3 regions of the Allobosea sp. 2KB_26 genome follow, and region 1 is predicted to be linked to each of the others. Evidence: predicted binding sites of a transcription regulator. Region 1 holds the regulator's gene; each other region holds the start of a gene.
What was found. Region 1 encodes PhoB, which activates phosphate uptake and scavenging genes when phosphate is short. Its sites were predicted from a motif close to TGTCATNNANCTGTCAT; they were not measured.

Region 1 (2,268 bases):
ATGCTCGGCGATTCGACGGTCGCCCTGGTGCGCCGTGATACCGGATTGGCACAGAAGGTCATCAGCGCCGACCAGCGCCTCGACAACCTGCAGCGTGAGGTCGAGGAGAAGGCGGTCCTCACCATCGCCCGGCGCCAGCCGCTCGCCAACGACCTGCGCGAGCTGATCTCCGCCATTCGCATCGCCGCCGATATCGAGCGTGTCGGCGATCTCGCCAAGAATATCGCCAAGCGCGCCGTTGCGATCTCCGGCCAGTTCCAGCCGCCGTCGCGTGCGGTCGTCGGCCTCGAGCATATGAGCCGCCTGGTTCAGGCCCAGCTCAAGGACGTGCTCGATGCCTATGCCGTCAGCAATGAGCAGAAGGCCATGGAGGTCTGGCGCCGAGACGACGAGATCGACGCGCTCTATACCTCGCTCTTCCGCGAGCTGCTCACCTATATGATGGAAGACCCGCGCAACATCACCTTCTGCACGCATCTCCTGTTCTGCGCGAAGAATGTCGAGCGTATCGGCGACCACACCACCAACATCGCCGAGACGATCCACTATCTCGTCACGGGCGAAGCCTTGGACGCAGCCCGTCCGAAGCTCGACACCACCAACATTCTTCTGGACGCCGCCACCGGTGAGTGACCGGCGCCCGACACCTTTGGGACCGAGTGAGACATGCCTGCACGCATCCTGATCGTTGAGGACGAAGAGCCGTTGACCCTGCTGCTGCGCTACAATCTCGAGGCCGAAGGCTTCGAGGTCGATAGCGTAGCGCGTGGCGACGATGCCGAGCTGCATCTGCGCGATCATACGCCGGACCTCGTGCTGCTCGACTGGATGCTACCGGGCCTTTCCGGCATTGAGCTCTGCCGGCGGCTGCGGACCCGTCGCGATACCGAGCGAGTGCCGATCATCATGCTCACGGCCCGCGGCGAGGAGACCGAGCGTGTGCGCGGCCTTGCCACCGGGGCTGACGACTATGTCGTCAAGCCTTTCTCGCTGCCCGAGCTGATCGCGCGCATCCAGGCGCTGCTGCGCCGCGCCAAGCCGGGTCATGTTGCCGGGCTGCTGGCCGCCGGCGATCTTGAACTCGACCGCACCACCCGCCGTGTCCGCCGCTCAGGGAGCGAGTTGCATCTCGGCCCGACCGAGTTCCGCCTGCTCGAGTTCCTGATGCAGGCGCCGGGTCGGGTCTATTCCCGCGCCCAGCTGCTCGACGCGGTCTGGGGTCGCGATGTCTATATCGACGAGCGCACTGTCGACGTCCATGTCGGCCGCCTGCGCAAGGCGATCACCCCCGACAACGCCAAGGATCCGCTGCGGACCGTTCGTGGCGCCGGCTACGCCTTCGACGAGACCTTTGCGCGGAGCTGAGACTTGGATCGTCGGGCCGGATATCGAACCCGGCGCGATGATCTGATCGTCTATGTTTGCATCGGCTTTCCCGAAAGCCGCAATCCACTTTTCGGGCCGATACTCTAGCGCGGCCCTGCGATGATGACCGCCGCGCCGGCGAGGCAGATCAGCCCGCCGGCAATGTCCCAGCGGTCGGGGCGAAAGCCCTCGACGACCCAGAGCCAGGCGAGCGAACTCACGATATAGATGCCGCCATAGGCGGCATAGGCGCGTCCGGCCATTTCGCTCTCCGCCAGCGTCAGCAGCCAGGCGAACAGGGCGAGGCAAACCAGTCCGGGCACGATCCACCAGATCGGCTTGCCGAGCCGGAGCCAGCCCCAGAACGCGAAACAGCCGGCGATTTCGAGAATGGCTGCGCCAAGATAGGCGGCGATGGTCGGCATGGTTCGTCCTATCGATGGCCCGCGCGGCGGGATTACCCTTGACCGCAGGCCGCGCGGACGGCAAGCCGGACCGATGTCCTCACATCACATCGCCATCATCGGAGCAGGGCCGTCCGGGCTGATTGCGGCCGAGCGCCTCGCAGTGGCCGGCCATGCGGTCACGATCTACGATCGCATGCCCTCGCCGGCTCGCAAATTCCTGCTGGCCGGGCGCGGCGGGTTGAACCTCACCCATTCCGAACCGCTCGACAGCTTCCTGGCCCGCTATCGCGATGCCCGAACCTGGCTGGAGCCGGCCATTCGTGCCTTCCCGCCGCAATCCCTGCGCGACTGGGCCGATGCGCTCGGGCAGGACACGTTCGTCGGCAGCAGCGGGCGTGTCTTCCCTCGCGCCATGAAGGCTTCCCCCCTGCTTCGTGCCTGGCTGCGCCGGCTCGATGGTCTCGGCGTCGCCTTCGCGCCTGGGCAGCGCTGGACC
Region 2 (2,268 bases), on a different contig from region 1:
GACAGCCGCGTTCATTTCCGTCTTGGTGGTCGCGAGCGTGTAGCCCGCCTCCTTGAACTTGGCGATGAAGTCGAGCTCATCGGTCCGCTTCGAACCGGGTGTCGTCTTGGACAGGAAGTTCGGGGAGCCGCCGCCCATGATCACGTCGGGCTGCACATCGTGGAACATCTTGACGATATCGTTGAAATCCGAGCGGCGTCGGGTGTGGGCCACCATCGAAGCCGGGGTCGCGTCCTCGATTTCCGAGTTGGTGACGACGCCGATCGCCATCTTGCCGCGGCGCTTGATCACCTCGGCAATGGTTTCGACCTTGGGATGGTCGAGTGTCAGGGCGTTCTTGGCGCAGTAGACGCCGAGCGCATTGACGCAGGATTTGTGGCCCGTGGTGTAGGCATGGGCTGCATTGGCGCTGTCGGTCACGATCGAGTCCGTGCCCGAGGTCGAGATCAGCGCCATGTTGGACATGTCGTCCATGGCGAGCTCGCCATTGTAGCGACCTTCGTCCCAGCCCTTGGAGAGAATACGGGCCGCGGTGCGGTTGGCGACCGACATGCCGTCACCGATGAAGAGGATGACGTTCTTGGCGCGACGCGGCTGGGTGGTGGCGAAGACCTCCCATTTGACCGTCGCCTTGTTGGTTCCCTGCGTCGCGTCGACGGTATAATTGCCCGCCGGAAGCGTCGCGCCACGCAGCCACAGCGCAGAATGCTTCTGGCCTTCCTCGTTCTGCATGAAGGTCGTGGCCTTGCCGAAGATTTCGGCGGCCGGCTTGCCGTTGATCGTGACCGCGACGTCGGCCGAGGTCGGAGCGTTCGGGAACTCGACCTTGAAGTCGAAGCGCGAGCCCTCGAGGATTTCGGCACGGTTGATGGGATAGATCGTCTGCGCGGCGACCGGGGCCGCAGCGAAGGCGCTGCCAAGTGCTACCGCATGCCAAAGCGTTCTCAGTTGCATCCCCAACCTCCGATAATCCGTGATCCCTTGGATGGGGTGAGCTAGTTGCAGCCGCACATGACAGGATGGCGACAGCCCTGCATGTTGTTGCGCAGAATAGCACCCGGCTCGGCCCGCCCCAATAACGACGGGCATCAAAGGACGGTCTGCAGACCGATGCGCTGCTGCGCCACTCCGGAGATGGGCGGCCTCGACACCTGCGTCCCGGGCATACGCGACGCGACGGCTGGCCGCCGGGAACATGTCATCATGGCGGGAGACGACGGCTCGCTCTGAGACGCCGGCGCGTTCGCAGAAGAATCGCCCGGGATCGTCGGGGGGGCGGGTTGGGCGAGTGTCCAGCTGCCCGACTTCCCGTGCAGCTTGGATGGTCGCGGCTCGACCTCAGGAGGCGCTGCGGTTTCGCCTCAGCAGGCGAAGGACAGTCTGGCGCCGCCGGACGCTTCGATGGACTGTCCGGTGACCCATCGGAATTCATCCGAGAGCACGGCTGCGATCACGGCGCCCACATCGCTGGCTTCTCCGAGACGCCCCAACCCGGTCTTCTCGACGATCGACTGAATGATCTCCGGATAGCGATCGAACGCATCGTCGCCGATCCGGGTCCTGGTGGCGCCCGGCGCAACGGCGTTCACGCGGATGCCGCGGCGGCCGAACTCCTTGGCCATGTAGCGGGTGAGCACGGTCAGGCCGCCCTTCATCGATGCATAGGCGGAATAGCCCGGCTCCATGCCGCTCTGCAGGGTCGAATTGCTCGTCACATTGACGATGGCACCGCCGTCAGCAAGCACTGGAAGCAGAGCCTGGGTCAGAAAATAGGGGCCCTTGAACAGCACCCGCATGAAGGAGTCGAAGAGCTCCTCGCTGGTGTCCTCGAACAGGGCCATCTGTCCGAAACCGGCATTGTTGACGAGGTAGTCGAAGGAGCCTGTGTTCCATTCGCGCTGCAGCACTGCCGTTGCCTCATCCCGGAACGCCGCGAAGCTGTCGCTGCGCCCGACATCCAGATGCAGGGGTATCGCCTGGGCGCCCCTTTGCCTCGCTGCTTCGACCACATCGCGCACGCGATCCTGGTGGCTGTTGTAGGTGACGATGGAATCGACGCCGCGCTCAGCGAGCGCGACGGCCGTTGCAGCGCCGATGCCCGAGCTGGCGCCGGTGATGATGGCGATCTTGCGCATGGGAACTCTCCTTGCAGGTCTGTTGCGATGGCGAAGACCTAGGCCAGCGATGCAAGATGATCTATAATGCATCATCCGAAATTCATTACGGATCGTCCAAAGCTATGGAACCACTCGCCGATGTGATCGCCTT
Region 3 (2,268 bases), on a different contig from region 1:
CTGCAGTTCGGCGAGTGCTTCGCGCAAATCGGCGAGCGTCATCGTCGGCAGGTGCAGCTCCGACAGGGCAGGGCTCGCCGCATAGGCCTCCCGGAAGGCGCTGACGACGCGATCCAGCGGCACCGAAGCCGCGAGCCGCTCGGCGGAGCGTTCGATGACGCGTGGCGGCAGGGCCTGCGAACGATCGACCACCGCTTGCGGCGGAGCCTTCAGGTCCCAGACTACGCCAATTTTCGAGAGACTGAGGATCAGGTAGTAGGTTGGGTCCCACTGCCACCAGCGGAAGCCCTGGCGCACGCTGTACTGATAGGCGTGGTGGTTGTTGTGCCAGCCTTCGCCCATGGTGATGATCGCCAGCCACCAGTTGTTGCGGCTCTCGTCGCCGGTCACGTAGTCCTTGTCGCCATGCACATGGGCAAGCGAGTTGATGCAGAAGGTCGCGTGATAGACCGCAACCGTCGACCAGAAGAAGCCGACGATCAGGCCGGCCCAGCCATCTATGGCGAAGCAGAGGCCGGCGAGCAGGATCGCGGGCGCCAGCTCGAAACGATGCAGGAGCCGCAATTCAGGGAACTTCGCCAGGTCCTGAATCGTTGAATCGTCGAAGGTGCTGTGATCCCGGGTGAAGATCCAGCCGACATGCGAATAGGCGAAGGATGTCAGCACCGGCGAATGCACATCATGCTCGGTATCGGCATAGCGATGATGGTGACGGTGTTTGGAGGCCCACCAGAGCACGCTCTTCTGCGCCGTCGACTGGGCCAGCAGCGCGAGCAGGAACTGCCCGAAACGGCTCGTCTTGTAGGAGCGATGTGAGAAATAGCGGTGATAGCCACCGGTCACCGCGAACATCCGCAACCAGTACAGCCCGATCGCGAGCCAGACCGAGGTCCAGGTCACACCGCTCCAGAGCGCCCCCAAGCAGGCGAGATGCGCCAGCACGAAGGGAACGGCGGATGGGTAGACGATGTCGCCATCATCATGGGGGGCAGTGCTGTCGCTCAAGAATGCTCTCTGTGAAGTTCGCGCGGATCCGCCGCTTCGGTGCAGCATGGGCCGCTTGACCAGCGGCACCAAACAGGACGAGCCGGCGCCGCGCAAGTAGGCCACTCGCCGCAGCATGGCAAAGGAAACCACATGGGAAGGCAATTGGTTTGAGGCAACGCAGGAATAGCACTCGCCCGTCATGGAACCGTCACGCTAGGATGGCTTCAAGTTTGACAGGCGGGCGATGTGGGTCCGACTTGCGTTCGAGACGAGGGCGAAACTCATGAATATCGAACCGACAAACGTGAAGGCTGCGGAAAACGCGCCTGAGGTCGGTCCCGTCGGTCTGCGGCAATCACCCGCCCGCTTCGTCAATCGTGAGCTCTCCTGGCTGCAGTTCAACCGTCGGGTCATGGAGGAGGCGTCGAACCGCAACCATCCCCTGCTGGAGCAGCTCCGCTTCCTCTCGATCTCGGCCAATAATCTCGACGAGTTCTTCATGGTCCGCGTCTCGGGCCTGCGCGAGCAACTCAAGGCGGGTGTGGTCACGCCGAGCCAGGATGGGTTAACTCCGGCCGAGCAGCTCATCGAGATCGCCAAGGCGACGGCCGACCTCACTGCCGACCAGCAGGCGCGCTGGGTCGAACTCAAACGCGAGCTGGACGATAATCGCATCGTGCTGCTGGGTCCAAAGGACATCGGTGCGCAGCACCGCACCTGGCTCGAGGACCACTTCCTGCATCTCGTCTTCCCCGTGCTGACGCCATTGGCGATCGACCCGGCGCATCCCTTTCCCTTCATCCCCAATCTCGGCTTCACCCTGGCGCTGGCGCTGGAGCGGATCAGCGACGGCCGGCAGCTCGACGCGCTGATCCGGGTTCCCGGGAAAATCGACCGCTTCATCGAGCTACCCGATCTGGCACGCGACGGCGTGCACCGCTTCATCACGCTGGAAGACACGGTCTCGATCTTCATCGGCAAGCTCTTCCCCGGCTACGACGTCAAGGGAACCGGCTCGTTTCGCGTCATTCGGGACTCCGACCTCGACATCGAGGAGGAAGCCGAAGATCTGGTGCGCGTCTTCGAGACGATGCTGAAGCAACGCCGCCGTGGCGTCGTCATTCGTCTTGAGGTCAGTGCCGGCATGCCCGCGCATCTGCACCGGCTGATCGTGCGCGAGCTGAAGGTCGACCCCGATGAGATCGTCCAGGTCGAGGGTATGATCGGACTGAACGAGCTATCGCAACTCGTCGGCGTCGACCGGCCCGACCTCAAGTTCAA

Region 2: the regulator PhoB is predicted to act here: its motif matches at 1,012-1,028, upstream of AB4099_RS17685 (alkaline phosphatase).
Region 3: the regulator PhoB is predicted to act here: its motif matches at 1,183-1,199, upstream of AB4099_RS18675 (RNA degradosome polyphosphate kinase).

Annotation. Positions count from the first base shown of each region.
Region 1 covers NZ_JBFRHE010000004.1:483,825-486,092, forward strand. The annotation lists gene phoU (phosphate signaling complex protein PhoU) at 1-633, shown strand, start outside; gene phoB (phosphate regulon transcriptional regulator PhoB) at 667-1,365, shown strand; gene AB4099_RS15690 (YnfA family protein) at 1,470-1,790, opposite strand; gene AB4099_RS15695 (TIGR03862 family flavoprotein) at 1,864-2,268, shown strand, end outside.
Region 2 covers NZ_JBFRHE010000006.1:45,605-47,872, forward strand. The annotation lists gene AB4099_RS17685 (alkaline phosphatase) at 1-954, opposite strand, end outside; gene AB4099_RS17690 (SDR family NAD(P)-dependent oxidoreductase) at 1,362-2,135, opposite strand; gene AB4099_RS17695 (AraC family transcriptional regulator) at 2,240-2,268, shown strand, end outside.
Region 3 covers NZ_JBFRHE010000006.1:278,110-280,377, forward strand. The annotation lists gene AB4099_RS18670 (acyl-CoA desaturase) at 1-1,005, opposite strand, end outside; gene AB4099_RS18675 (RNA degradosome polyphosphate kinase) at 1,271-2,268, shown strand, end outside.